DNA from 3 places in the Janthinobacterium sp. 64 genome. Region 2 is predicted to be linked to each of the others. Evidence: predicted binding sites of a transcription regulator. Region 2 holds the regulator's gene; each other region holds the start of a gene.
The links. The regulator NrdR, encoded in region 2, represses ribonucleotide reductase genes. The targets are predictions, from matches to a motif close to CACNANATNTNGTG.
Positions count from the first base shown of each region.

Region 1: a site for NrdR is predicted at 8,018-8,031, ahead of CLU91_RS26345 (ribonucleoside triphosphate reductase). Genes of this name have one in related genera too.
Region 3: a site for NrdR is predicted at 1,099-1,112, ahead of CLU91_RS12715 (ribonucleoside-diphosphate reductase subunit alpha). Genes of this name have one in related genera too.

Region 1 is NZ_PHUG01000001.1:5,958,383-5,968,434, forward strand. Features, by position in the region: gene CLU91_RS26320 (LysR family transcriptional regulator) at 1-402, opposite strand, end outside; gene CLU91_RS26325 (4'-phosphopantetheinyl transferase family protein) at 601-1,128, opposite strand; gene CLU91_RS26330 (Pls/PosA family non-ribosomal peptide synthetase) at 1,128-5,183, opposite strand; gene CLU91_RS26335 (anaerobic ribonucleoside-triphosphate reductase activating protein) at 5,332-6,036, opposite strand; gene nrdD (anaerobic ribonucleoside-triphosphate reductase) at 6,029-6,226, opposite strand; gene CLU91_RS26345 (ribonucleoside triphosphate reductase) at 6,223-7,971, opposite strand; gene CLU91_RS26350 (hypothetical protein) at 8,090-8,506, opposite strand; gene ubiU (ubiquinone anaerobic biosynthesis protein UbiU) at 8,668-9,705, shown strand; gene ubiV (ubiquinone anaerobic biosynthesis protein UbiV) at 9,715-10,052, shown strand, end outside.
Region 2 is NZ_PHUG01000001.1:5,481,755-5,491,806, forward strand. Features, by position in the region: gene ybgC (tol-pal system-associated acyl-CoA thioesterase) at 1-390, opposite strand, end outside; ZMP/ZTP riboswitch at 675-799, shown strand; gene glyA (serine hydroxymethyltransferase) at 911-2,158, shown strand; gene nrdR (transcriptional regulator NrdR) at 2,302-2,763, shown strand; gene pilV (type IV pilus modification protein PilV) at 3,003-3,572, shown strand; gene CLU91_RS24170 (PilW family protein) at 3,569-4,537, shown strand; gene CLU91_RS24175 (pilus assembly PilX family protein) at 4,550-5,206, shown strand; gene CLU91_RS24180 (pilus assembly protein) at 5,203-9,051, shown strand; gene CLU91_RS24185 (type IV pilin protein) at 9,097-9,588, shown strand; gene CLU91_RS24190 (GspH/FimT family protein) at 9,592-10,052, shown strand, end outside.
Region 3 is NZ_PHUG01000001.1:2,878,787-2,888,838, reverse strand. Features, by position in the region: gene CLU91_RS12725 (sigma 54-interacting transcriptional regulator) at 1-374, shown strand, start outside; gene ampD (1,6-anhydro-N-acetylmuramyl-L-alanine amidase AmpD) at 374-985, shown strand; gene CLU91_RS12715 (ribonucleoside-diphosphate reductase subunit alpha) at 1,368-4,322, shown strand; gene CLU91_RS12710 (ribonucleotide-diphosphate reductase subunit beta) at 4,441-5,592, shown strand; gene CLU91_RS12705 (hypothetical protein) at 5,963-6,295, shown strand; gene CLU91_RS12700 (ribonucleotide-diphosphate reductase subunit beta) at 6,365-7,204, shown strand; gene CLU91_RS28260 (hypothetical protein) at 7,924-8,373, opposite strand; gene CLU91_RS12695 (hypothetical protein) at 8,342-9,160, shown strand; gene CLU91_RS12690 (YggT family protein) at 9,244-9,777, shown strand; gene CLU91_RS12685 (carbohydrate kinase family protein) at 9,896-10,052, opposite strand, start outside.

The DNA of each region.
Region 1 (10,052 bases), 480 kb from region 2:
CTGGTTTTCCGACGATCCCTTCGATACGTCCAGCGTCACACCGGGGAACTGCGCCAGCAGGCGGTTCAGCACGGCGCCGATGGCAGGCGTGAGGGTGACGGAGCTTGAATGGAGCAGGCGGATGATGCCTTGCGCCCCTTGTCCCACGTGGCGCGTCTGGCGCACGGTTTCCTCGATGTCATCGAGGATGCGCCTGGCCCGTTCATAAAAAACTTGTCCTGCGGGCGTCAGTTCGATATGGCGCGCGTCGCGCGTCAGCAGCAGCGCTTGCACCTCGGCTTCCAGCTCCTTGATCTGCCGGCTCAGGGCCGACTGTGCGATGTACAGCTTTTCCGCCGCGCGCGAATAGCTGCCCGCATCGACGACTTCAACAAAGTAGCGGAACTGTCTGATGGAAATCAATCGTATGCCTTTTCGAGATCGGAGACTGCCGGATTTGATATTGGCCCGGCCCCGCCGTTCGCGTTACAGTGGCCTGGTCTGCTGTCACTGCAAAGGAATGGCCATGCTGGAATTGATCGGGGTGCTGGGACTGCTCGTCAGTATTATCGCAAAACTGATTTTCGTCCAGATTGGCGGTAGCGGCAAAGGGAAAGAAGATTAATATGCCAGGGTCGCGACGTACGGTGCAGGCAAGGGCAGCGCATGCGAGCGGCAAGCCGGTGCTGCCCCCTCCCACTCCGCCAATTGTAAACCCGCGCACTTGAGCGCCGCCTCGCGCGCCGTCCACGCCTGCGCCAGCGCCAAGGGGCGCTGATCGGCGGGGCAGGCGCTCAGTGCTTCGGCCACCTGCGGCCCCAGATAATCGCGCGCCAGATGGAACCAGTCGGGGATGTCCTGCACCCGCATCACGTCGATGCCAACGGCGCCATGCAGGTGGACTGCAGCCAGCGAGATGCCCTCGTCATGGCTGAGCGACAGGCCCGCGACGCCGCCGGCCAGCAGCAAGCGGGGAGAAGAACCCGGCGTCGACTCCACTGAAATCGCCTCGATGTCCAGGTTTTGCCACTGCGCCGCCGCTTCGCACACGGCCTGGCGCAGGCGCGCGCGCGCTTCCATGCGTGACGGCGGCGGCACAATGCCGATCGCCAGCACGCCGTCGCCCGCCCACAGCACGGTAAAATCCATCAGCTACGCAAAGGTGCAGCCGGGCAGCCCGCCCAGTTGCTGCCGGCGGGGATGTGCTCACCCTTCATCACCAGGGTCAACGGACCCAGGCGCGCATTGTCGCCCACCCTGGCGCTGTACAGCACGGAGCTGCGCGGGCCCATGTAGACGCGCTGGCCGATCTCCACGTGGTCGATCTTCATCACGCGGTCTTCGAACAAGTGCGTCTGCGGACAGGTAAGGGCGTTCAATTCGCTGTAGTCGCCGATGTGCACGCAGTCGAATTCCGTGATGTCGGTCGTGTCCATGTAGACGCCGCGGCCGATCTTGCAGCCCATCAGGCGGAAGGCCAGCGGCAGCCATGGCGTGCCGCGCAGGTAGCGCATGAAGTTGGGCACGGCGATGCCTTCGTACAGATTGGTTACGCCTTCGGAAATCCACACGAACGGCGTCCACATGGGCGCCGCGTGCTTGCGGTAGCGTCCCAGCAGCAGCCACTTGAACAGCACCACCACCAAAAAATTGCCGATGCCGTAGGCCAGGCCGGCAATGGCCAGATCGCCCACCACTTCGCCCCAGCGCCCGGCGCCCGCGATCGGCATCACGTCCAGCACGAGGGTATAGCCGACGGCGATCACCACCGCGTGCGGCGCGACGATGCGGAATGCTTCGATCAGGCTGCGGCCCAGGCGGCGCAACAGCGATGGCTTGAAGGTCAGGTGCTCGGCAAAACCGCTGACCTGTTCGCGCGCGGGCAGGTGCATCGGGGGAGAGCCGAGCCAGGTATCGCCGCTGTGCATCTGCTCATTGCGCGGCGCATGCGTGTGCACGCCGATCAGCACGTGCTCGGGCAGCACGGTGCCGTCCGGGATATAGCTGCCGTTGCCGACAAAGCTGCGGTGCGAGATGACGGTGGGGCGCATGGTCATCCAGCCGCCGTCGATCTGCTCGTCGCCCAGCATGACGGCGTCGGCGATGAATGTGTCGTCGCCCAGGGTCAGCATGTCGGGCACCACGCCCAGCGCCGTGGAAATCTCGGCGCCCTTGCCGACCTTGGCGCCCAGCAGGCGGTACCAGTACGGCGCGTACACGGTGGCGTAAATGCCGTGCAGGACGTTCAGGCTCGATTCCTGGATATGGCTGACCAGCCACTTGGCGCAATAGATATTGCTGTGCACGGGCGAGCTGCCCGGCTTCAAGCGGGGCAGCGCGCCCCAGCGGATGGCAGCCGACAGCAGGGCGGTCAGTACGATCAGCACGGCGCTGGCGGGGAAGGCCAGCAGGAAGTAGCGGGCCAGCTGGGTCGTCACGTCGCGGCCCTGCAGCCATGGCATCATTTCGCGTTCGTCGAACCAGTCGATCAGCACGAAGCTGGGGAAGACGGGCATGAAGAACAGCACGGCGATGAGGACCATGCCGAAGCAGAAGAACAGGGTTTCGCCCGTCAGGCGCAGGCGCGAGACGGCGGGGCGCGGCGGCTGGCTGGCCCGGTCGTAGGGGCCGATGTCGCGCGCGGGCGAGCCAGTGTACACGCGCCCGTCCGGCACCGCCGCGCCATCGGCCAGCGCCGATTGACCTTCCAGGTGGCCGAAGGCGCCCACCTGGGTATTGCCTTCCAGGATCGCGTAAGAGCTGATGCAGGCATCGTTGCCGATGCGGATCTGGCCCAGCAACAAGCGGCCCCGTTCCACGCGGGCGTTTTCAAAGTTAACGGCATTGCCCACGCTGACGTTGTCGCCGATGGACAGCAGGTCGGGCGCGCGCAGGGTCATCGAGCCGATGACCACTTCCTTGCCCACTTTCGCGCCCAGCGCGCGCAGCCACCAGCTGTTCAGCGACGAGCCGCTGAGCAGGTAGGCGGGCGCCGATTCGACCAGGCGGTCGGCCAGCCACCAGCGGTAATACGTGACTCCCCACAGCGGATAGCTGCCCGGCTTCAAGCGTCCGGCGATCAGCCACTTGCCGGCAATCGCGATGGCAAATTCGGCCAGGGTCGCGAGTAAAAACACGCCGATGGAGGCGGCGATGGCGCGCGGCACGGTGTCTCCCGTGTCGCCCGTGAAGAAGTGGTAGGTGAAAAACGGCGCCATCCACTGCGCCATGCGCAGGGTGACGAGGCCCGGCACGGCCGCCGCCTGCGCCGCGCCGCACAGCCAGCGCTTCATGGCGGACGGCGGCGTCCAATCCGCTTCCGGCGTGGCCAGCGCGGGCGCTTCGTTCAGCACGGCGGCGATCTTGCCGATCTGGCGGTTCTGGTAAATGTCGCGCACCGTCATGTGGGCGTAGGCTGGATCGGCGCGCAGGGCGGACGCCAGGCGCGCGGCCAGGAAGGAGTGGCCACCGAGGTCACTGAAGAAGTCCAGCTGGCGCAAAATCGCCTGGCCGGGGAACAGCTTGGCCAGCGCCGCGAACAGGGCCGCTTCGGCCGGGGTTTCCGGTACGTCCGATTCCCCCGCCTCGCCAGCCGGCGGGGCGGACAGGGGCATGGCTTTCAAGGCTTTCCTGTCGATTTTTCCCGAGGTCAGGCGCGGCATCAGCGGCAGCAATTCAAAACGGCCCGGTACCATATACGGCGGCAAATGCAGGTTCAGGGCCGCGCGCAGGGTTTTCGCCGCCAGGGCCTCGTCGGGGGCATCGTCGCTGCCGACGATGTAGGCCACCAGCTGGTCGATGCCGTCATCCTTGCGCAGCAAGACGGCCACCGTGCCCACGCCCGGTTGTTGCGCCAGCACGGCTTCGATTTCGCCCAGTTCCACGCGAAAGCCGCGGATTTTCACCTGGTCGTCGGCGCGGCCCAGGCACAGCACCTGGCCGTCCGCATCGATGCGGGCCAGGTCGCCCGTGCGGTACAGGCGTGCGTCGTCGGGCCCCGTGCTCCAGGGATTGGGCAGGAATTTTTCCACAGTCAGGTCGGGGCGGCCCAGATAGCCCTCGGCCAGGCCGGGGCCGATGATGCACAGCTCGCCCGTCTCGCCGCGCGGCAGCAGAACCAGAGGACGGTTTTCTCCCGGTTCGCTCACCTGCAGCACCAGCAAGCCATAGTTGGGCAGCGGCGTGCCGATGGTCACCGGTTCGCCGGGCTGCAGGCGCGCCAGACTGCACGAGACGGTCGCCTCCGTGGGGCCATAGGTGTTGAACATGGCGCGGCCCGGGCGCGACCAGCGTTCGACCAGGGACTCCGGGCACATCTCGCCGCCCAGGTTGATCAGGCGCAGACTCGGTACTTCCTCCGCAAACAGGGCCAGCAAGGTCGGCACGGCGTGCAGCACGGTGACGTGGTTGGTTGCCAGCGCGCGCGGCAAGGCTTCCGGGTCGCCCGAAATCTCCTTGGGGCCCAGCCACAGGGTGGCGCCCACCAGGTAGGCGATCCAGATTTCCTCGAACGACATGTCGAAGGCGACGGAAAAGCCCTGGTAGACGGTGTCGGACTGCGCCACTTCCAGCACGGCGTTTTCGCTGCGCAGGAAGTGGCAGATGCTGCGCTGGTTGATCAAAATGCCCTTGGGTTTGCCCGTGGAACCGGAGGTGTAGATCACATACGCGGGGTGTTCGGGCAGCACGGCGCCGCGCGCAGGCAGCTGTTCGCCCGGCGCGGCGGGCGCCAGCAGGCTTTCCGCCGTCCACACGGGACGGCCAAGTCCTGCTTCTTCCAGGCGCGGCGCGAATTGGGCGCAGCTGACGACGCCAAAGCCGTTCGCGTCATCGAGGCACACTTGCAGGCGTTCGACGGGCGTGTCTTCATCGACGGGCAGCCAGGCGGCGCCCGCCTTGGCAATCGCCGCCTGCATCAGCAGCAGAGGCGCGCCGCGCGGCAGCCACAGTCCCACGATGTCGCCGGGCTTGACGCCGGCCGCCACCAGGCGAGCCGCGGCCAATCCCGCCTGTGCATCGAGCTGCGCATACGTGATGCGGCGTTCGCCATCGATCAGCGCGGTTTGCTGCGGGCAGCGGCGGGCCGTCGCTTCCAGCAGATCGGCCAGCACTTCCTCGCGCAGCAGATCCGGTCGCGGCGGGCCGTACAGGATGTCGGCGTGGGTGGAAGGGATGCCTGGGCTGACTGCGGTGAAATCGTTCATGGATGACGCTTATCTGTAATGCGGTGTGAGGAATCTGCTGTGCCGCGCAGGGTGCGCGGCACAGTTGATACATTACAGTACGCAAGACGTTTCAGCGTTGCAGAACGGGGAAATTTGTGAGGCTTTCAGCAATTATGTGGCTGCAGGATCAACCGCCATGATTACGGAATGTAAAACGGGGAAACATGGCGCCGATTTGCGCCACCGTGCTCGCCGCCGGATAGCCGTGCAGGGGGCGATCGGCCAGCGCCGCATCCACGCAGCCTTCGGCGCGGAACTGCTGCAGCACGTAGTTGGCGACGCCTTTGGCGGCCAGGGTGCTGGCCAGGGCCAGCAACTGCTCGTCGGGCAGCAGGTCCGGATGGGTGGTGGTGCGGCATTCGTAGGCGACGCCGCTGGCAAGGATGGCGTCCAGGCAGGCGCGCGCCGGGTCGCCGCTGCCGGCCACGCGGGTCACATGACGATAGTCGGCAAACGGTGCCTTGATGTCGAAGCCGACCCAATCGACCAGGGGCAGCACTTCCTGCAGGCGCTGCGGATAGATGCAAGCCGTGTGCAGGCCGATGCCGAAGCCCAGTTCCCTGACGTCGTGCATGGCGCGCGCCAGCGCCGGGTCCATGCACGCCTCGCCGCCGCTGAAGACGACGGCGTCGACCAGGCCCACGCGGCGGCGCAGCCAGGTCAGGACGTCCTGCCACGGCATGGCGCCTTCCGGCGTGCGCGCCTGCAGATGCGGATTGTGGCAATAGCCGCAACGCCAGGGGCAGCCCTGCACGAACACCACGGCGGCCAGCTTGCCCGGGTAGTCGGTGGCGGAAAAGGGCGTCAGGCCACCCACTTTCAACTCAGCCATGGCAGGCGGGCTGGCCCACGCGGGCGCTCGCTTCCGTAAAGTACTGGCGCTCGTGGAACTCGCCCTGCTTGCCGATGTTGAACGAGGCGACGGGGCGGTGGTAGCCCATCACGCGCGTCCAGATTTCGCAGCGCTGGCGTTCCGTGTCGAGCAGGGTGATGGCGGGAGTGAAGTCGGGACGTGCGTTCATGGCGTTTCCTTGAGTGGGTGAGCGAGATCGGACTGCTTGCGGGCGATCAGTTCCGCGTCGCAGGTGGGACAGAATTCATGTTTGCCGGCCAGGTAGCCGTGGCGCGGGCAGATGGAAAACGTGGGCGTGACGGTGATGTAGGGCAGCGAGAAGCGGCTCAGCGCGCGTTTGACCAGCTCGCGGCAGGCGTTCGCATCCGACAGCGCTTCCGTCATGTACAGGTGCAGCACCGTGCCGCCCGTGTACTTGCGCTGCAGCGCATCCTGCAATTCCAGCGCCTCGAACGGGTCGTCCGTGTGGCCCACGGGCAGCTGCGACGAATTCGTGTAATACGGGTTGTCGCTTGTTCCCGCCTGCAGGATGGCGGGATAGCGCTTGCGGTCTTCGCGGGCGAAGCGGTACGTCGTGCCCTCGGCCGGCGTCGCTTCCAGGTTGTACATATGGCCCGTCTCTTCCTGGAATTGCACCATGCGGGCGCGCACGTGGTCGAGCAGGCGTATCGCCAGCGCATGGCCCTCGGCGGACGTGATGTCGTAAGCATCGCCGCTGAAATTGCGGATCATCTCGTTGATGCCGTTGACGCCCAGGGTGGAAAAGTGATTGCGCAAGGTGCCCAGGTAGCGTTTCGTGTACGGGAACAGGCCTTGCTGCATCAGTTCCTCGATGGTGCGGCGCTTGATTTCCAGGCTGGTCTTGCCCAGCTCCAGCAGGCGGTCCAGGTCGGCCATCAGCGCCGGCTCGTCGCCGCGCCACAGGTGGCCCAGGCGCGCGCAGTTGATGGTCACTACGCCCAGGGAGCCCGTCTGCTCGGCGGAACCGAACAGGCCATTGCCGCGCTTGAGCAGTTCGCGCAAGTCCAGCTGCAAGCGGCAGCACATGGAACGTATCATGTTCGGCTTGAGTTCCGAATTGATGAAATTCTGGAAGTAGGGCAGACCGTAGCGGGCCGTCATCTCGAACAGGCGTTCCGCATTCTCGCTATGCCAGTCGAAATCCTCGGTGATGTTGTAGGTCGGGATGGGGAAGGTAAATACGCGTCCCTTGGCGTCGCCCGCCATCATGATCTCGATGTAGGCGCGGTTGATCATGTCCATCTCGGCCTGCAGCTCGCCATAGCTGAAGTCCATTTCCTGGCCGGCGATGACGGGAATCTGCTCGCGCAAGTCGTCCGGGCAGACCCAGTCGAAAGTCAGGTTGGTAAACGGCGTCTGCGTGCCCCAGCGCGATGGGACGTTGAGGTTGAAGATCAGCTCCTGCATGTACTGGCGCACGTCTTCGTAGCGCAGGCTGTCCTTGCGGATGTACGGCGCCATATAGGTGTCGAAGGAGCTGAACGCCTGCGCGCCGGCCCATTCGTTCTGCAGGGTGCCGAGGAAATTGACGATCTGGCCGATGGCGCTCGACATGTGTTTCGGCGGGCCCGATTCGATCTTGCCCGGCACGCCATTCAAGCCTTCATGCAGCAGGGTGCGCAGCGACCAGCCGGCGCAATAGCCCGCCAGCATGTCGAGGTCGTGGATGTGCAGCGCCGCTTCGCGGTGCGCCGCGCCCACTTCCGGCGGATACACCTGGTCCAGCCAGTAGTTGGCGATGACCTTGCCCGACACGTTGAGTATCAGGCCGCCCAGCGAGTAGCCCTGGTTGGCGTTGGCGTTGACGCGCCAGTCGCGCCGGTCCAGGTATTCATTGATGGACGCGGCAACGTCGACCTGGCCGCGTGTGGGGGGAACTGCATTCGTCGTCATGAAACCTCCAATAAACACAACATACGGTGTTTTTATGAAGATTATCCACTAAATGTAGTGCCGTCAAAGGTGGCGTGCAGTTGCGTGACGAATCCTTGATGCAGGTGAAAAAACTACCTCAGCCGGTTTTGTTCCAGCGCGTTTCGCGCAGGATCAGCCAGCTCGCGCAAAAGAACGCGGCGCCGCAGGCGGCGATGCTGGCGACGGAGGCGGGCAGCACGTGGGTCCAGATTTCCAGCGGCGTATAGGTGCTCCAGCTGGCCACGCGCGCATCGAACGTGACGTAGTTCGCCAGCAGCCAGTAGATGGCCAGCAGGCCCGTGCAGATGGCGGCCTGGCGCAGCAGCGGCAATTGGCGGCGCGCGAACACGGCCAGCAGGAACAGCAGCAGCACGCCCGGATAGGCGCCCAGCACTTCGGGCGACAGCACAGAGAGGGTGTTTGCGTCATAGCCGTCGGCCGGGCCGGCCCACTGCACTTGCAGCGCGGTGAGGAACAGGGTCAGAAGAAAAATCAGCAGCGGTTTGCGGGTCATGGCGGGCAATCGACGAGGGAGGAAAGGGGGCATTTTACAGCCAGGTCAAGCAAGTTGAAGGTGCGCCAGCCATGCATGCATTCCTTCACCTGCGTCAAGGACTGGGCAGTATCGGCGGGGCTATAGTCTGCACCCTGAGCCGATACAGGACTGTGAACATCATGATGCTTGAATCAACCACCGCCACCCGCGTGGCCGGACCGCTGGAACTGGTCTGCCCCGCCGGCAGCCTGCCTGCCCTGAAAGCGGCCGTCGACAATGGCGCCGACACCGTCTACCTGGGTTTTCGCGACGCCACCAATGCGCGCAATTTCGCCGGCCTCAATTTCGACGAGAAGGCCATCGCCGAGGGCGTGCGCTACGCCCATCAATACGGACGCAAGGTGCTGCTGGCGCTGAACACCTATCCGCAGCCGCACAACTGGGCCGTGTGGCGCAGCGCCATCGACCGCGCCGCGCAAGCGGGCATCGACGCCATGATCGTCGCCGATCCGGGCCTGATGGCGTATGCGGCCCAGCACCACCCGCAGCTGCGTTTGCACCTGTCCGTGCAGGGTTCGGCCACCAACTACGAAGCCATCAATTTTTACCATGAACACTTCGGTATCGCCCGCGCCGTGCTGCCGCGCGTGCTGTCGATGGCGCAGGTCGAGCAATTGATCAGCAAGACGGAAGTCGAGATTGAAGTCTTCGGTTTCGGCAGCCTGTGCGTGATGGTCGAAGGGCGCTGCGCGCTGTCGTCGTACGCGACGGGCGAGGCGCCGAATACGCACGGCGTGTGCTCGCCGGCGAAATCCGTGCGCTGGCTGGAAACGCCGAACGGTCTGGAGTCGCGCCTGAACGGCGTGCTGATCGACCGCTATGCGCCCGGTGAAAATGCCAGCTATCCCACCCTGTGCAAGGGCCGCTTCGAAGTCAATGACGAAGAGTATTACGCGATCGAGGAGCCGGCCAGCCTGAACACGCTGGCGCTGCTGCCGCAGCTGATCGCCATGGGCGTGCGCGCCGTGAAGATCGAAGGACGCCAGCGCAGCCCCGCCTACGTGGCACAGGTGACGCGCGTGTGGCGCGAAGCGATCGACGCCTGCCGCGAAGGCAATGCGCGCTACGCCGTCAAGCCGGGCTGGATGGCGTCCATGGACAAGCTGGCCGAAGGGCAGCAGCACACCCTCGGTGCGTACCACAGATCTTGGAAATAAAGGATGAACATGCTGAAGCTTTCTTTGGGCCCCTTGCTCTACTACTGGCCGCGCGCCACCGTCTTCGAGTTTTACCAGCAGATCGCCGGCAGCGCCGTCGATATCGTGTACCTGGGCGAAACAGTCTGCTCGCGCCGGCATGAAGTGCGCCTGGCCGACTGGCTCGATATCGCCGACATGCTGGCCGCTGCCGGCAAAGAGGTGGTGCTGTCGACGCAGGCGCTGATCGAGGCGGGCGCCGAACTGGCGACTCTGCGCCGCATCACGGGCAATGGCCGCTATACGGTCGAAGCCAACGACATGGGCGCCGTGCATTGCATGGAAAAGGGCACGTCCTTCGTCGCCGG
Region 2 (10,052 bases):
CATGCGGACCGCCACTGCATCGGGCACGGCGCGCGGGCGCAATGCCGAGTCGACGCAGCCGATCTTGACGCGGGCCGTGTTCAGCAGGCGGTCGCCGCACCAGGCTTGTTGCAAGAAAACGATGGAGGCACGCCCCATTTTTTCTATGCTTAAGGTTAATCTTACCGTGTCATCGAGCCTGGCTGGCGCATGATAGTCGGCGTTGACGCTTTTGACAACGAACATTGCGTCGTGCTGTTCCAGCAATTCCTGCTGGCCAACGTCGATGGCGCGCAGCCATTCGGTGCGCGCGCGTTCGAAGAATTTCAGGTAATTTGCGTAATAGACGATGCCGCCGGCGTCGGTGTCTTCATAGTAGACACGTACGTTCCAGGTAAAGACTGAAGGCATGTTTATTGCGCCAGTAGTGAGATTGAGCAACATTTTACGCGATTTTTCTTCTTGTGACTGTGGGCGCTTGCTGGAAAGCCATGCAAAAGCTGCATATAAGTTGCACCGCAGCATTGTAAAACGGAGGGCTGCAATGGCAAGTCCCGTAACATACGCTTACATACCGCAGCAAAGTTTACGTCCAGCTTAAGACTGCGGACCGGCGTTGCCCCGGGCGGCGATTATAGCCGCACGCTTGCATTCCTTGCTCAATCCGGGTACTTAACTTACAATTTGTCTTCCATTACGTCTCACGTGACTGGCGAAAAGTCGGGCGATCTCCATGAGTGGCGATCGGCAAACCGGCGAAAGGTGGGCACCCACCGGGAAATGTGAGATTTTTCATCAGCCGTTCGCCTGGGTAGCCACTATGGAAAAGCACGAAGAGGCTGCCTGTCCAATGTTGTTATTCACTTAACGCCGGCTCCCCTCATTCGATCCAACCTGCCAGTACAAGCACCCTCATACTTGGAGTTTTTACATGTTTGCAAAAGATCACAACCTCGCCAACGTCGATCCTGAATTGTTCGCCGTCATTCAAAAAGAGAACACGCGCCAGCACGACCATATCGAACTGATCGCGTCGGAGAACTACACGTCGCCAGCCGTAATGGAAGCGCAAGGCTCGCAGCTGACGAATAAATATGCCGAAGGCTATCCAGGCAAGCGTTACTACGGCGGCTGCGAATACGTCGATGTGGCCGAGCAACTGGCCATCGACCGCGTGAAACAGCTGTTCGGCGCCGAATGCGCGAACGTGCAGCCGAACTCCGGCTCGCAGGCGAACCAGGGCGTGTTCTTCGCCATGTTGAAACCAGGCGACCTGATCATGGGCATGTCGCTGGCCGAAGGCGGCCACCTGACCCACGGCATGCCGCTGAACATGTCCGGCAAATGGTTTGACGTTGTATCGTATGGCTTGACGGTGGAAGAAGACATCGACTACGAGGCGATGGAACGCCTGGCCCGCGAACGCAAGCCAAAGCTGATCATCGCCGGCGCGTCCGCGTTCTCGAAAAAGATCGACTTCGAACGCTTCGGCAAGATCGCCAAGGAAGTGGGCGCCTACTTCATGGTCGACATGGCCCACTACGCCGGCCTGATCGCCGCCGGCCTGTACCCGAACCCGGTGCCGTTCGCCGACTTCGTCACCTCGACCACGCACAAATCGCTGCGCGGCCCCCGTGGCGGCATCATCCTGATGAAGGCCGAACACGAAAAAGCCATTAACTCGGCCATCTTCCCCGGCATCCAGGGCGGCCCGCTGATGCACGTGATCGCCGGCAAGGCTGTTGCCTTCAAGGAAGCGCTGAGCCCTGAATTCGTCGAATACCAGAAGCAAGTGATCAAAAACGCCGACGTACTGGCGAAAACCCTGATCAAGCGCGGCCTGCGCATCGTGTCCGGCGGCACCGAATCGCACGTCATGCTGGTCGACCTGCGCGCCAAGAACCTGACGGGCAAGGAAGCCGAAGCCATCCTCGGTTCCGCGCACATCACCTGCAACAAGAACGGCATCCCGAACGATCCGCAAAAACCATTCGTCACCTCGGGTATCCGCCTGGGCAGCCCGGCGATGACGACGCGCGGTTTCAAGGAAGCGCAAGCGGAAGAAGTGGGCAACCTGATCGCCGACGTGCTGGACAATCCGCATGACGCCGCCACCATCGAGCGCGTGAAAGCGGCCGTGAAAGTCCTGGCCGACGCGCACCCTGTGTACGCTGCATAATTATTTGTCCAGAATGTGTCATACGGAGTAAGATTCTGTATGACACATTCCTTCGTGCCCAAGGGCGCCCGGAGTGATTCGGGCGCCCTTTGCACAAGGGCGGCGATTTCCCGTAATTATTACTATAAAGTTGTAGCCAGCCCATGAAATGTCCATTTTGCCAGCACGGCGACACCCAGGTTCTCGATACGCGCGTATCGGAGGAAGGGGATGCCATTCGGCGCCGCCGCCGCTGCGGCAAATGCGACAAGCGTTTTACCACCTACGAGCGCATTGAACTTATCATGCCGGCCGTCGTCAAAAAGAATGGCAGCCGGACGGAGTTCGCTGCGGATAAGTTGCGCGGCAGTTTGATGCTGGCCTTGCGCAAGCGTCCCGTCGCGGCCGCCTCCGTGGATACGGCCATCGCCTCCATCCAGGAAAAACTGCTGACCAGCGGCTTGCGCGAAGTCGATTCCGGCTATATCGGCGAACTCGTCATGCAGGAATTGAAGCGCCTGGACAAGATCGCCTACATCCGCTTTGCCTCCGTCTACAAGAACTTCGAAGACCTGGCCGAATTCCAGGACGCGATCGCCGAAGTGGGGCAGGCGCGCAAGCCCTGACCTTCGCCCTGACGTTCGGCTTCTTGCTCACCTTCTTGCTCGCCTTCTTGCTCACCACGCCCAGGTTCGCCTGGCAAGCGGCCTGATCAACACCAACGCTGTTCTTCTCACCTTATCGCCGTGCTGTTTGCGCCAGCGCAGACCCGGCTTTTTGCGCGCGCCTATCTTGTAGCTGGGCCGCCTGTTCCTGCGACTCTGTCTGCGGAAGGGAGTAGCGCATGGGCAAGAGCGGTCGCACTATGTTTCCTGCGGGTGGCAGCAGCCTCGTCGAGGTGCTGGTGTCGCTGCTGCTGTTGGCGCTGGGTCTCCTCGGTGCCAGCATTTTGCAACTGAACTCCCTGCGTGCGCGCCATGAGTCGGCGCTGTTGTCGGCGGGCGTGCAACTGGCCGCCGGCATGGCCGAACGCATGCGTGCGAACAGCGTGCTCATGAACGGCCCCGATACGGGCAATCCCTACCTGAACGTGGCCTACGCGGCGGCGGACGGCGCCGACGCTGGCGGCGGCGCGCCTGACTGTTTTGGTACTGCCGCCTGCAGCGCGGCCGAGCTGGCGCAATTCGACATCGCCGAGTGGAAACAGCAACTGCATGCGGCCTTGCCCGGCGCGCGCCTGCATATCTGCCGCGATGCGCCCGCCTGGGACGCCGCCGCGCAAGGCTTGCACTGGGCGTGCAGCGGTGGCAAGGGCGCGCCCATCGTCATCAAGCTGGGCTGGCGCGGCCGACAGCCCGATGGCTCGCCCGCTGTGAATGGGGCGGGCGAGTCGCTGCCCCGGCTCGCATTCCAGCTGGGCGGAGGCGGCGCATGAACACGCTCTTGCACCGGCATCGCGGCATGAGCCTGGTCGAATTGCTGGTGGCCCTGTCGCTGGGCGCGCTGCTGATGCTGGCGGCCAGTAGCGTGCTGCTGGCCGCCAGCGGCAGTTATGGCGACCAGTCCGCCAGCGCGCGGCTCGACGACAACGGCCGCTATGCGCTCGACACCATCGCCCGCGCCGTGCGCCAGACGGCGTACGTGAACTGGGACAGCAGCGCCGCGCCCGTCGCCCATGCCGATTTTGACAGCGCCAACGTCGCCGGCCTCGACGCGCACAGCCTGGGCAAGAACAGCGAGGGCATCAGCGGCGCGCTGCCCGGCGCCCTGCATGGCAGCGACGTGCTGGCCCTGCGCTATTACGGCGCCGGCAAGGAAGAGGGTGGCGATGGTTCCGTGCTCAATTGCGCGGGCTTCGGCGTGGGCGCCGCGCAAACGCAGGCGCAGCGGGGCTGGAGCATTTTCTATGTGGCGCAAGGTGCCGATGGCGAGGGTGAATTGCGTTGCAAATACCGTGGCGCGAACGGCTGGGGCGCGGACGCCGTCATCCGTGGCGTCGACGGCTTCCAGGTGCTGTATGGCCTCGATACGGATACGCCGCCCGATGGCGTGGCGAACCGCTATGTCAACGCCAGCGCGCTTGACGCTTACGATGCGGCGCTGGTGCTGGTGGGGGCGGATGCGGCCGCGCGCCAGCGCGATTTGCACCGCCGCACGCACTGGAAGCGCGTGGCCAGCGTGCGCGTGGCCTTGCTGTTGCATGGCGAGGCGGGCCAGGCGGACAAGATGGCGGAACTGGGGCCGGCGCAGTTCGACCTGTTCGGCAAGGCGTATGCTGAGGCGCACGGCGCAGGCGATATGGGCGTGCGCATCGCGCGCGCGTCCTTGCCTGTAGCAACGCGCTCGCGGCTGCGGCAACAGGTGCAGACGAGCATCATGCTGCGCAACGGGCCGGCCTAGGCGGGCGGCGCGATGGCTGGCGCGGGCGTCCGCCGTTGTTCAGGCTGCTGCGTTTCTGGCGGACAAGGGCGTGGCGCCACCCTCGTGTATGTGCTGTGCCTGCAGGTGATCATCTTGCTGCTGGGCATATCGGCGGCGCAGATGGCCTTGCAGGGCGAAAAGGCGGCGCGCGGTGAGCGCGACCGGCAGATCGCGTTTCAGGCGGCGGAGGAGGCATTGGTGGATGCGCAGAACGATATCGAAGGTTCACCGGGCGCGCCCGGGCGCAGCAGCCTCTTCGCGCCAGGCAGCGCGGCCGGGTTCGCGGACGGCTGCGGGGAAGGGGGCGCACTGGGTCTGTGCCTGCCCGCATCCCCGGACGCGCCGGCGCTCTGGTTAAGTACGGACCTCGATGGCGCCGAAGGTGCCAGCCGCACCGTGCCGTATGGCCAGTTCACGGGCGCCGTCATGCAGACGGGGCAGGGTTTCCTGCCGTCGCGCCGGCCCCGCTACCTGATCGAACTGCTGCCGTTCCACCCGCCCGGTGCGCAGGCCACGGCCGTGGCTGGCGGCCTGGCGACGGAAAGCTATGTGTACCGCATCACGGCCATCGGTTTTGGCGCGCAGGAAAGCACGCAAGTCGTGCTGCAAAGTTACTATCGCAAGCAGGCGGCGGGAGCGGGGCCATGAGGGCTTTGTCGTTTGCCTGGCTGCTGCTCGGCTGGATTTTCCTGGCTTGCGGCGGCGCCCTTGCTGCGGCCGCACCTCCCGTGACGCTGGCGCGGGCCGACGCGGGCTTGCACGGCGCCAGGGTGCCGCCGAACCTGCTGCTCAACCTGTCGCTCACGCATGCGGCGGCCGCTGCCGCGCATGGCGGCGACTATGCGCCGCAGCGCGAGTACGCAGGGTACTTCCATGCGCGCATGTGCTACAGCTATCCGTACCGCAGCAAGGACGGCGACATGCTGCCGGACTTGCGCGTAGCGACCGCTTACTTCTCCGTGCTGAAGCCGGCCGATGCGCTGCACGGCTGCGGCGGCGACAGTTTTAGCGGCAATTTTCTGAACTGGGCCAGCACCAGCATGCTCGACATCGTCCGTGTTGCTCTGACGGGCGGCGACCGCGTCATCGACGAGGTGCGCAAGACGGTGCTGCAGCGCGCCTGGCTGCCCGATGCGGATAGCCCCATCGACTTTTTTGCGCACCCCGTCTTTTTTCCGCGCAAGGTGCTGCACGGCGGCGTGGCGGCGGCGACACCGTTTGCGCTGGCGCAACTGGCCATCGTTTCCTGCCGCAACCGCCTGCTGTTCGGCGACGCCAGCTTGCCCCCGGGCGGTAGTTGCGACGCGCCGGGCGTTGCTGCCACGCACGGCGTGTTCCTCGCGCGCGTGCGCGTCTGCGACGCGGAAGAAGGACCGCTGCGCGACGATTTATGCCTCGCGTATGGCAAGCACTACAAGCCGGTGGGCGCCGTGCAGCGCCATGGCGGCAGGGTGCGCGTGGGCGTGTTTGGCCACTTGAACGGCGTGCCCGCCAGCGCCGGCCCCGTGTATGGCGGCGTGCTGCGCGCGCCGCTGGCCCACGTGGGCAGGCAACGCTGGACGGCGCCTGATTTTATGCCGCAAGACAATGCCGGCGAGGAATGGAATCCTGCCACCGGTGTGTATGTGTTCCAGAGCGCCGGTCCTGGCGGCGGGGTGACCGCTTACATCAATGGTCTGGGCCGCGGCAACGCCGGGCATCCTGGCACGTACGCCAGCGCGGCGCCGCTGGCCGAATTGCTGTACGAATCGCTGCGCTACCTGCAGGGAAGGCAAGCGAGCGCCGTCGTGCCACCCGCCACGGCCCCGCCTGCCATCGACGGTGGCTTGCCGGTCGTGACTGCGTGGAGCGATCCGCAAACGGCCAGTTGCCAGCGCCACATCGTCGTCAGCCTCGGCGATGCGGGCATGGCGGGCGACCGTTACGTGCCTGGCAATGTTCCTGTGGCTCCCGCATCCAACGGCGACCGTGCACGCGCTGCCGATGGTTTTGTGCCACCGCCATTTGATGCGATGGCCTGGACACACGCGGTAGGCAGCCTGGAAAGCGGCGGCACGCCCGGCAATCCCGCGCCACGGCCCGACCTGGCGGCGCTGGAATGGCTGTCCGACGGGGTGGGCGGCGCCAGCTACCATGCGGCAGGGCTGGCCTACTGGTCGCATGTGCAGCCACTGCGTCCCGGCGGCAAGAACGACGGCCTTACCAAGGTTGAGCACTACGCGGGCGACTTGCGCCAGGGGGACCCGGCCGGCGAGTCTGCCACCACTCCCGCCGCTACGCCCTTGTTATTGGCGGCCAAATATGGCGGCTTTCTCGATGCGAACGGCGACGCCAACCCTTTCAAGAGCGCAACGGGCAGCGCGTTCGATGAGTGGAGCGTGGATGGCCGCTGGCCCGCCCATTACTTGCCCGGCAGCGACCCGGCCGCCCTGATCGCGGGACTGCGCGCAGCCTTTGCTGCCGCCGACAAGGCTACCTTGCCAGCGACGCTCGCCGGGCCGGCCCTGATGGCGCTGGCCAGCGGCACGGAAGAGGCATACTGGTTCCAGACGCAGCTGCGCCTGGCCGATGGCGGTATGAGCTTGTCGCGCACCGCGTTTGCCGTGGGCGTCGATGGCACACTGCTTCCCGGCAAGCCATCATGGACAGCCGGTGGACAAGAGAAATCCGTGCCGGATGGCACGCCCGCGTCCTTGCGTCCCGTCTACACGCCCGACGCCAAGGGCGCCCTGATGCCGCTGGCCTGGACGCGGCTCGCTGCGGAACAGCGCGGCGCATTCGACGGCGCCGATGGACGAGGGGAGGCGCGCCTGGCGTACCTGCTGGGCCAGCGCACGCACGAGGTGGGCCAGCCGGGCGGCTTCCTGCGGCGCCGCTCAGGCAGCCTGGGCGCGGCGCCCTACGGCAATTTGCTGTACGTGGGTGCACCCAGGCTGGGCATGGCGGGCGCCGGCTATGGCTTGCACCGCCAGGTGCTGCTGCAGCGGCGCAGAATGTTATATGTAGGCGCCAACGATGGCTTGCTGCACGCCTTTGATGCGCGCACTGGCAGCGAAGTGTTGGCCTATCTGCCGCAGGCGCTGCTGCAGACGGCCCCAGCCGCTGCGAGCACCCACTACAGTCCGGGTCCGCTGCTCGATGGCGCCGCGGCCACGGCGGAAGTGCTGGCGCTGGGGCACTGGAAAACGGTGCTGGTGTCGGGCATGGGCGGCGGGGCGCAAGGCGTGTTTGCGCTCGACATCACCGATCCTGCACGCTTCGCGCAGGACGGGGCGCTGTGGGAATTTACGGACCGCGACGACAGGCTGATGGGCAACGTGCGCGCGCCGCCTGCGTTTGCCCGCATCAACATGGGCGGCAAGGAGGGCGCGCCGGCCTACCGCGACTTCGCCATCGTTGCCAGCGGCTACAACAACCATGTGAACGACGGCAAGGAGACGACGGCGCCCGCCGCGGCCGCCGCCATCTTCCTGCTGGCGCTGGACAAGGTGCCCGGCACGCCGTGGCTGATGGGAAGTAATTACTTCCGCCTCAAGGTGCCCGTGGCCAGCGGCGGCGGTGGGCATGACACTGATGCGGGCGCCGGCGCCGAGCCACACGCGCTGGGTCCGCCCGCCGTGGTGCCGGGCGGCGATGGCGCACTGGCGTATATTTATGCGGGCGATTTGCAGGGCAATATCTGGCGTCTCGGTATGGCCGGCGGGCCGCCGTGGAAGGAGGGCCAGGGACGCAAGCTGGTCTTTGTCGCGCGCGACGCGCAGGGGCGGCGCCAGCCCGTGACGCAGCAACCGAGCGTGGCGTACGCGCCCGGTGGCGGCTATCTGCTGCTGTTCGGCACGGGCAAGCTGGTCGAAGCGGCCGATACCTGGCCTTCCGCCTTTCTGTCCCAGTCGTTTTATGCCGTGCACGATGATTTGCGGGAAACATCCCCTACGCGCAGCCGGGCCGACCTGGAGCCGCGCGTCTTGGGCGAGGTGGTGGGCGGTGTGCGCGTCGACGGCGCCGAGCTGCGCTATACGGGCAGCGAGGCCATGCGCGGCTGGTACCTCGATTTTCTCAATCCTGCGCAGACGGGCGAACGCAGCATCAGCAGTGCCGTGTTGGCCGCCGGCAAGCTGCTGTTCAATACCGTATTGCCTGGGCGCGATCCTTGCGCCAGGCCGGCCACGCGCCTGTACGTGCTCGATGTGCTGAGCGGCTTTGCCGCCGATGGCGCCGGCGTCGTGCAGGCGGGCGCGCAGACGGGACGCTTGTTCGACGGCCTGGCGCGCGCGCCGCCGCTGGCGCTGGAGCTGAACAGCACGGTGGGCGCGGCGACGGCGGCAGGGCGGGCCGAGGGACGCAAGGAATTGGCCGTGCTGCAGCCGGGTTTGCCGGGCGCGGCCAGCGTTGCGGTGCTCAAGGTCGTCAGCGCGCCGCTGCCCGCGCGGCGCCTCAGTTGGCGCGAAGTGGCGAACTGGCGCGAATTGCACGAGGCGGCCAAGAAAAAATAGGCCAGTGCATCGCGCTGGCTGGCGCTTTTTGGAAAGGAAGATCGCATGGGGACGCTGGCAAGGCGGAATTGGCGCTCTGCAAAAAGTGCACGTACTCCCGGCTTCAGCCTGATCGAACTGCTGTCCGCGCTGGCGATCATGAGCCTGCTGCTGGCGCTGGCCGTACCCGCTTATCATGGCCATGTCGTGCGCGCCAAACGGGTGCAGGGACAGGCGGCTCTGTTGCGGCTGATGCAGCAGCAGGAACGTTATTATTCGCAAAATAATCGCTATCTGGCCTTTTCCTCGGCATCGCCGGCGGAGCAGGCGCAGCAGTTTCCATGGTGGTCCGGGGAAGGGGGCGCGGCCGGCAGCGCGTATGAAATCGAGGCGCTGGCCTGTCCCGGCCTGACGATAGGGCAATGCGTGCTGTTGCGGGCCATGCCCGGTACGTCCAAGGTCGACGCGCAGTTCCAGGATGCCGATTGCGGTGTGCTGTCCTTGAGCAGCACGGGCCAGCGCGGCAGCAGCGGCCCCGCCAGCCGTTGCTGGCGCTAGGCCATGGTCACCGACCTGCGGCCACGCTGGACAGGGCATACCTTGCTCGAATTGCTGGCCGTGCTGGCGATTGCGGCGCTGCTGGCGGCCGCTGCCATGCCCAGCTTGCAGCAGGTGCTGGCGCACCAGCAAGTGCGCGCGGCCGCCGCGGATTTGTTTTCGGCCATCGAATTGACGCGGGCGCAGGCGATGGCGCGGGGACAGCGCGTGCTGCTGATGCCGGCCGGGCCAGGTGGCACGGACTGGCGCACGGGCTGGCTGATCTTCATCGACCGCAATGCCAACCTGGCGTTCGATGGCGATGACGAATTGTTGTTCCGCCAGGGACCGCTGTCGGAGGGCATCACGGCCCAGTTCGCGTTTTCCTCTGCCACGGCGCCGTTTTATATCGCCTACAATGGCGCAGGACGCAGTTGCAGCGCGACCAATAGCCTGGCGGCGCGTTGGGGTACCTTGTCCCTGGC
Region 3 (10,052 bases), 2.6 Mb from region 2:
CCGCGTATGCGTTTCCCGGCAATGTGCGCGAACTGGAAAACCTGCTGGAGCGGGCACTGGCCTTTGCCGACGGCGGCGTGATCGCGCTCGACGCGCTGGCCTTGCCGTCCGCGGCGGGCAGCATGCCGCTGCGGGCGCCGGCCTTGCCGGACTTGCCTGAGCGGCAACTATGCCTGCCCGGCATGGCAGCATATGGCCTGCCGCCCGTCTTGCCGCTGGACATGTATTTACGCCAGGCCGAGCGCGACATGATCATGCTGGCGCTGGTGCAGGCGCGCTATCACCGCGCACGGGCGGCGCGCCAGCTGGGCCTGAGCGTGCGCCAGCTGCGTTACCGCATGCAGAAATTGACGATACAGGAAGCGCTACCTTGATGACAGCATGGACGATAGATGAAGACGGCTGGTGCGACGGCGCGCTGCGCTATGACTCCCAATACCACGATGCGCGCCCGGACGGTGCGCAAGTCGATTTGCTGGTGATCCATAACATCAGCTTGCCGGGCGGCCACTTCGGCGGACCGCATGTGTCGGACTTGTTTACCGGCCGGGTAGACTATAATGCCGATCCTTCTTTCGCCGACCTGCGTGGCTTGCAGGTGTCGGCGCATTTTTTTGTGCGGCGTGATGGTGCGCTGTTGCAATATGTTTCTACTGATCAACGTGCCTGGCATGCGGGCGCGTCCATGTTCGAAGGACGCCCGCAGTGCAATGGCTATTCGGTCGGTGTCGAAATGGAAGGCGCGGACGATGTGCCCTTCCAGCAGCGGCAATACCATGTGCTGGCGGCGCTGACGGCGGCACTGGTGGCGCGCTACGGGCTGTCCCAGGTGCGCGGCCACGAGCACATTGCGCCGGGGAGGAAGACGGATCCGGGACCGTTTTTTGACTGGTGTTTTTATCAAAAATGCTGGCTGGAAACTATGCGCGGGCAGCCTGCGTTAGCGCTTACTACGCGGGGATTGGGCTTTCCATCCGTACCCTGAAAAGTCAACCGAAATCGTATATGAAAATACAAAAAATTACGCTGGCGGATGCCGGAAAACTATTGCATCGCCTTTCGATGGGCACTACAATTAGTGCATAACTTGGATTTAAAGACTATATGTAGTGCCATCACAGACGTTTTCAGCATTATTATCAAAGCTACCCTGTTTGTTGATATGGCAACGGGAACTGGCGTTTCATCACCCTTGATCGTGTTTCGCGCTAGCCGGGCTGTACAGGTTGGCCGTCTGATTTTTGGCTGTATATTATTTACTATTTAGCAACAAATACCTGAAGAAACCCTGACCATCGGGCGTTCTATTCAACAACACACGCGGCAGCAAAACTGCAGGCTGACTTTAGCTGACAACGGGAGCTTCAATGCAATCACCACAAGATATTTCCATCCATCCAACGCCAGTATCGCCAGCGCCAGGCGCGGCCAACAGCGTGGCGAGCACGGGCGCGGCATTGGGCGACTATCGCATCATCCGCCGCAACGGCGCGGTGGTGGCATTTGAGCCTTCGAAGATCGCCATCGCCATGACCAAGGCGTTTTTGGCCGTTAACGGCGGCCAGGGTGCCGCTTCGGCACGCGTCCGCGAACTGGTGGAGCAACTGACCGACGGCGTCGTCGCCGCGCTGGTGCGCCGCCATCCGGGTGGCGGCACCTTCCATATCGAAGACGTGCAAGACCAGGTGGAACTGTCGCTGATGCGTTCGGGCGAGCACGACGTGGCGCGTGCCTACGTGTTGTACCGTGCCAAGCACATGGAAGAGCGCCGCCTGCAGAAGGAGGCGCTGGGCGCTTCCGCGCAAGTGACCGCCCCCCAACTGAACGTCACTGACAACGGCGTGCGCCGCCTGCTGGACATGCAGGAAGTGCGCGACCTGATCAACGCCGCCTGCGCCGGCCTGGAAAAGCACGTCGATGCTGATGCCATCCTGGCGGAAACGGTGAAGAACCTGTACGACGGCGTGCCCGTCGAAGAGTTGCACAAGTCGGCCATCCTGGCGGCGCGCGCGCTGATGGAAAAAGATCCGGCCTACAGCCAGGTCACGGCCCGCATCCTGCTGCACACGGTGCGCAAGGAAGTGTTCGGCAAGGAAGTGCCGCAAGCGGCCGCTGCCGCCGAGTACCTGACGTATTTCCCGCAATACATCGCCAAGGGCATCGCCAACGACCTGCTGAACCCGGTACTTGCCAGTTTCGACCTGGAACGCCTGGCCAAGGCCATCGTTGCCGACCGCGACTTGCAATTCGGCTACATCGGCCTGCAAACGCTGTATGACCGCTACTTCCTGCACATCCATGACGTGCGCATCGAAATGCCGCAGGCGTTCTACATGCGCGTGGCCATGGGCCTGTCGCTGAACGAAGCGGACCGCGAAGCGCGCACCATCGAGTTCTACAATCTGCTGTCCTCGTTCGACTTCATGAGCTCGACGCCGACCCTGTTCAACTCCGGCACCCTGCGCTCGCAGCTGTCGTCGTGCTACCTGAGCACCGTCTCGGACGACCTGGAAGGCATCTACGACGCCATCAAGGACAACGCGCTGCTGGCCAAGTACGCCGGCGGCCTGGGTAACGACTGGACGCCAGTGCGCGCCCTGGGCGCCCACATCAAGGGCACCAACGGCAAGTCGCAAGGCGTGGTGCCGTTCCTGAAAGTGGTCAACGACACGGCCGTGGCAGTCAACCAGGGCGGCAAGCGCAAGGGCGCCGTGTGCGCCTACCTGGAAACCTGGCACATGGACATCGAGGAATTCCTCGACCTGCGCAAGAACACGGGCGACGACCGCCGCCGCACGCACGACATGAACACGGCGAACTGGATTCCCGACATGTTCATGAAGCGCGTCATGGAAAAAGGCGAGTGGACCCTGTTCTCGCCATCCGAAACACCAGATTTGCACGACCTGGTCGGCAAGGCCTTTGAAAAAGCTTACCTGGGCTACGAAGCCAAGGCCGCCGCCGGCGAAATCCGCTCGTTCAAGAAGATCGCCGCGCTGGACCTGTGGCGCAAGATGCTGTCGATGCTGTTTGAAACGGGCCACCCATGGATCACGTTCAAGGATCCTTGCAACATCCGCAGCCCGCAGTCGCACGTCGGCGTCGTCCACAGCTCGAACCTGTGCACGGAAATCACGCTGAACACGGGCCCTGACGAAATCGCCGTCTGCAACCTCGGTTCCGTGAACATGCCGGCGCACATGAAGGAAGGCAAGCTCGATCACGTCAAGCTGGCCAAGACCGTGCGCACCGCCATGCGCATGCTCGACAACGTCATCGACATCAATTACTACGCCGTCGAGAAGGCGCGCAATTCGAACATGCGCCACCGTCCGGTCGGCATGGGCGTGATGGGCTTCCAGGACTGCCTGCACATGATGCGCATTCCGTTCGCCTCGGACGCCGCCGTCAGCTTTGCCGACACCTCGATGGAAGCGGTCTGCTACTACGCCTACCTGGCGTCGACGGAACTGGCTGAAGAACGTGGCCGCTATGAATCGTATGCCGGTTCGCTGTGGGACCGTGGCATCCTGCCGCAAGACTCGGTCAAACTGCTGGCCGAAGAGCGTGGCGGCTACCTGGAAGTCGATTCCTCGTCGGCCATGGACTGGACCCCGGTGCGCGAACGCATCGCCAAGTTCGGCATGCGCAACTCGAACTGCGTGGCGATCGCCCCGACGGCGACGATTTCGAACATCATCGGCGTATCGGCCTGTATCGAGCCGACGTTCCAGAACCTGTACGTGAAATCGAACCTGTCGGGTGAATTCACCGAGATCAACGGCTACCTGGTGCGCGACCTGAAGGCGCGCGACCTGTGGGATGAAGTCATGATCTCCGACCTGAAGTACTTCGACGGCTCGCTGGTGAAGATCGACCGCATCCCGCAAGACTTGCGCGACATCTACGCCACCGCCTTTGAAGTGTCGCCAAGCTGGCTGGTGGAAGCGGCTTCGCGTCGCCAGAAGTGGATCGACCAGGCCCAGTCGCTGAACATCTACATGGCTGGCGCATCGGGCAAGAAGCTCGACGAGACCTACAAGCTGGCATGGCTGCGTGGCCTGAAAACCACCTACTACCTGCGTACCATCGCCGCTACCCACATGGAGAAATCGACCTCCAAGACGGGTGCCCTGAACGCCGTGGCAGTCGATGGCGGCATGTCGGCCAGCGCCCAGAGCGCACAGGCAGCGGTCGTGGCGGCAGCCGCTGCCGCCGTGGTGGCACCCGTGGTGGCAGCTGCAGCGGACGACGCCGATGGCGAAGCCTGCTACCTGCGCCCAGGTGATGACGGCTTTGAGGAATGCGAAGCCTGCCAGTAAAATTTTAGTTGTCAGCCCGGAGCGTCTGGGCTGATTCAATGTTGTCAATGTCCGCATTGTCCGATACAACGGGCCTGTTGCGGATCGCCGGCTCGCCGGCATGGAAAGGAAGAAGATTATGTCGTTGTCCTGGGATGATGAAACCACGTCGGCAGCTGTGCCGCGTCCGGCGCAGCAAGCGCCATTGGGAAATACCGAATTGAACCTGCCAGCCGGTGCCGAGCCGTCCGAAGCGAACGCCGAGCAAGTGGCGCGCCGCGTGAATGCCGACGACAAGCGCATCATCAACGGCAAGACGGACGTCAACCAGCTGGTGCCGTTCAAGTACAAGTGGGCGTGGGACAAATACCTGGCCGGCTGCGCCAACCACTGGATGCCGCAGGAAGTGAACATGCAGCGCGATATCGAGCTGTGGAAAAACCCGAACGGCCTGACGGACGACGAGCGCCGCCTGGTCAAGCGCAACCTGGGCTTCTTCGTGACGGCCGACTCGCTGGCCGCCAACAACATCGTGCTGGGTACCTACCGCCACATCACGGCGCCCGAGTGCCGCCAGTACCTGCTGCGCCAGGCGTTCGAGGAAGCGATCCACACGCACGCCTACCAGTACATCGTCGAATCGCTGGGCCTGGACGAAGGCGAGATCTTCAACGCCTACAACGAAGTCAAGTCGATCCGCGACAAGGATGAATTCCTGATCCCGTTCATCAATACCCTGACCGACCCCGCGTTCGTCACCGGCACGGTGGAAAACGACCAGAAGCTGCTCAAATCGCTGATCGTGTTTGCCTGCCTGATGGAAGGCCTGTTCTTCTACGTCGGCTTCACGCAGATCCTGGCGCTGGGCCGCCAGAACAAGATGATGGGCGCGGCCGAGCAGTACCAGTACATCCTGCGCGACGAATCGATGCACTGCAACTTCGGCATCGACTTGATCAACACGATCAAGATGGAAAACCCGCAGCTGTGGACGGCCGAATTCCGCGAAGAGATCAAAGTGCTGTTCATGCAAGCCGTGGAGCTGGAATACGCGTACGCGGAAGACACCATGCCACGCGGCGTGCTGGGTCTGAACGCACCGATGTTCAAGGGCTATCTGCGCTTCATCGCCAACCGCCGCGCGCAGCAGATCGGCCTCGAGCCGCTGTTCGCCCAGGAAGAAAATCCATTCCCGTGGATGAGCGAAATGATCGACATGAAAAAGGAACGCAACTTCTTCGAGACGCGCGTGACCGAGTACCAAACGGGTGGTGCGCTGAACTGGGAATAATTAGATGAGGAAATGAAAAAGCCCCATGAGGTGCAACTCACGGGGCTTTAGGGAAAAGAGAGCCAAACAACAACCTCTGGCTTTCTCTTGATGCTATTTCTATGTACTAGAAGCCGAAGTTTAAACTTCGAAAGCCGATATGGCAAGGCTCAAGTTCATCATCGAGGTATGCGATGAAAGGAACGACACATGAAAACCTGTGCCTATCCCAAGTCCGTGCATGTGACGCAATACTGGCGCTTCCGCTTTGGAAAGCTTGAAATTGTGTGTGAACACTGCCGGTCTCCACGTTTGCGATAGTGGATTAACGAGGACGGTTTTTACCGTCCTCGTTAGGGAATTAGGACAGTTTCATTGATGTAAAAATAACTTGAGTTTTACAGGAGTACCGAACGAATTTGTGAGTTTGACTCACTCTTACGTATCTCTTCATATCGACTTAAAAGGTTTCATCATGACATTCAATAGTAAAAAAACCTCATCGGGAATCGCTTCACAGGCAGCAGAGACATTGAAAAATCCCAATGCCTCTGCCGTGGCTAAGAGTTTGGCTGGTTCCGCATTGTCTCAGGTACAAGGTGCGTATCAGACAGGAAAAGCGATGGAGACAAAGGCATCGCATGTGCTGCAAAGCAGTAAGTACAGCGACGATACCAAAGCCTTAGCCGCTTCATTACTGTCACAGTCGAATAGACTTCGATAATCCTAATGCGCCGTAATTTTTACGGCGCATTTTTTTTGCTTGTTGGGTAACGATGATGTGGTGAGTAGCATTCACATTGCCAGTGTCCAGGAGCTAGAGGGCTTCTTCGAGACCACCGGCCCGCAGGCCGCCACCAACATCGCGCTGGGCAGTCTCCCTTTACGACGCCACATCACGGCGCCGGAATGCCGCCAGTACCTGCTGCGCCAGGCGTTCGAAGAAGCGATCCACACGCACGCCTACCAGTACATCGTCGAATCGCTGGGCCTGGACGAAGGCGAGATCTTCAACGCCTACAACGAAGTCAAGTCGATCCGCGACAAGGATGAATTCCTGATCCCGTTCATCAACACCCTGACCGACCCCGCGTTCGTCACCGGCACGGTGGAAAACGACCAGAAGCTGCTCAAATCGCTGATCGTATTCGCCTGCCTGATGGAAGGCCTGTTCTTCTACGTCGGCTTCACGCAGATCCTGGCGCTGGGCCGCCAGAACAAGATGATGGGTGCGGCCGAGCAGTACCAGTACATCCTGCGCGACGAATCGATGCACTGCAACTTCGGCATCGACTTGATCAACACGATCAAGATGGAAAACCCCCAGCTGTGGACGGCCGAATTCCGCGAAGAGATCAAAGTGCTGTTCATGCAAGCCGTGGAGCTGGAATACGCGTACGCGGAAGACACCATGCCACGCGGCGTGCTGGGTCTGAACGCGCCGATGTTCAAGGGCTATCTGCGCTTCATCGCCAACCGCCGCGCGCAGCAGATCGGCCTCGAGCCGCTGTTCGCCCAGGAAGAAAATCCATTCCCGTGGATGAGCGAAATGATCGACATGAAAAAGGAACGCAACTTCTTCGAGACGCGCGTGACCGAGTACCAAACGGGTGGTGCGCTGAACTGGGAGTAATCCTTTTTCAGGCTACGCCAGGAAGCGCCGTCATCGTGACGGCGCTTTTTTTTCGCGTGCATGGCGGTGGAAAAATGCATGCTTCATGCAGCGCTGCGAAGAGGCTTGCGCCAGGATTTTCGCCTGCCGCGAATGGCCGCATGGCGGGTCCAAAAAATCATTTCAGGAGACGCCGGCAGCGGCATTTGCCGCGCGAATGTACGATAGCACGCGTATCGTGCAAAAAAGGCCGCGAAAACGTGTCGTGCCGGTTGCGCATTGACAAGGTTTTCGTGTACTTTATGAGATTGCAAATGCGAGCGTTAGAATGCGGGGTTTTTTAACCAGCGCGGTAGCAAAAAAAGCTCGCAAAACAGGGATACAGATTTACACGGATATGCACAAAACCACACCGTTTTCGTCTGCCGCCGTGCCCGAATTTTTTCAGGCATGGCGGTTTTTTATTTGACGCATGGGTGTTGTGGCGAGCGCGATGCGAGGAGCGAAAAAACGCACGGCATCGAAAACGAATGACCGAATTCAGACTTTGCCACCAGCTGCGAGATAAAGCAGGGTGGCACCGACGATGGCTGAAGTGCTGCAAACGTGAGGAGTTGCAGCAGTTCAGCTGGTGCCGAATTCATTAGCGCAAACGACCGTTTGTGCCGATGAATAATTCGCCTGGCCTATCCCTGTGGTGGGTCGGACGGGTTTAAATCTTGTAGCTTAAATTTCTCATCTCAGATGAAGGAGAGACAAATGGCAACAGCCGCTAAGAAATCAGAAGTAAAGAAACCAGCCGCCAAGGCTGCTCCTGCCGCGAAGAAGCCGGCAGCCGCAGCCAAGACGGTTGCCGCTAAACCAGCTGCCAAAGCCGCAGCGAAACCAGCCGCCAAACCAGCTGCCAAACCAGTCGCCAAAGCCGCAGCCAAGCCTGCAGCAAAAGTGGCTGCCAAGCCGGCAGCAAAAGTGGCAGCCAAGCCAGTCGCCAAAGCCGCAGCGAAACCAGCGGCCAAGGCAGCAGCCAAGCCAGCGGCGAAAGTAGCAGCGAAACCTGCCGCCAAGGCAGCAGCGAAGCCAGTGGCGAAAAAAGCCGTTGCCAAGCCAGCAGCAAAAGCCGCAGCAAAACCAGCAGCCAAAGCCGCAGCAAAACCAGCAGTGAAAAAAGCCGCAGCGAAACCTGCCGCCAAACCGGCCGCCAAGGCAGCAGCCAAGCCTGCAGCGAAAAAAGTCGTTGCCAAGGCAGCAGCCAAGCCGGCCGCCAAAGCAGCAGCGAAGCCAGCAGCAAAAGCGGCAGCCAAGCCAGCGGCCAAGGTAGCAGCGAAGCCCGCAGCAAAAGCGGCAGCCAAGCCAGCCGCCAAGGCAGCAGCGAAAAAAGCCGTTGCCAAGCCGGTAGCCAAAGCAGCAGCCAAGCCAGCCGCGAAAGCCGCAGCGAAACCTGCCGCCAAAGCAGCAGCGAAGCCAGCAGCCAAGCCAGCAGCGAAAAAAGTCGTCGCCAAGGCAGCAGCCAAGCCAGCGGCCAAAGCAGCAGCGAAGCCGGCAGCCAAGGTAGCAGCCAAGGTAGCAGCCAAGCCAGCGGCCAAGGTAGCAGCCAAGCCGGTAGCGAAAGTTGCCGCCAAGCCAGTAGCTAAAGTAGCCGCCAAACCGGTCGCCAAAGCAGCAGCGAAACCTGCCGCCAAGGTTGCAGCGAAACCTGCCGCCAAGCCAGCGGCCAAGGTAGCAGCGAAGCCAGCAGCGAAAGCCGCAGCGAAACCTGCCGCCAAGCCAGCCGCAGCGCCAGTCGTGGCAGCAGCAGCTCCAGCGGCACCAGCCGCCGTGGTCGCCAAGCCAGCCGCCAAGAAGGCTGCGCCTAAAAAGGCCGCACCGAAGAAGGCAGCGCCTGTCGCCAAGCCATCGGCACCTATCGCACCTGTAGCAAAAACCGTGTTGGCACCGGCTGCAGCCTGGCCATTCCCAACCAGCACCCGCCCATCGTAATTCCGACGATACGGGTGCCTGGATGAGGCAACACGCCGCTGTGTGACTCAATCACACAGCGGTTTTTTTTTGGAGAATTAGTCGTGCTGATCGTTATCCTTACATTGATCGTTGATACCATTGCCACCTTGCTGGGCGGCGTATTGCTGCTGCGCTTCTGGATGCAGGCGGTGCGCGTGCGGCCCCCTTCATCGGTGGCGCAATTCACGTTTCAATTGTCCGACTGGCTGGTGCGCCCCCTGCGCCGCGTGGTGCCGGGCGTGGGCGGGTATGACTGGGCCAGCCTGATCGGCGCCTTCCTGATCGTGCTGCTGGCCAGTTCGGTCCTGTTTATGTCCAACCATTCCGTCGAAGTGGTGCTGCTCAAGTCGCTGCAACGCTTCCTGCAATGGATACTCTACGGTTTCATGGCTCTGCTGATCATCGAAGCCATCTTTAGCTGGGTCAACCCGCATGCGCCGCTGGCGCCGTTTGTACGGGCCCTGAACGAGCCGCTGCTGCGTCCGCTCCGCAAGGTCGTGCCGCTGGTCGGCAGCCTGGACTTGTCGCTGCTGGTGGCGCTGATCCTGCTGCAGATCGCGCAAGTGCTGGTGGGGATGATTATTGTGCTGCGATGATGGTGATGTGGTGGCGTAGGTCGGGTTAGCGTAGCGTAACCCGACGTTACCCGTCATGCAATGATGTTGTCGGATTACGCGTGGCTGCGCCCCGTTAATCCGACCTACGACCTACATATTAATAGCGGTAACCGAACGCCGCTTCGAACTGCTCGGCGATGCTTTCTGGCGTAAACACATGGTTTTGCGCGCCCTGCGTGGCGATTTTAATTGCGCCCAGCAAGCTGGCCAGGCGGCCGCTGGTTTCCCAGCCCAGGTCGTTGGTGATGCCGAAC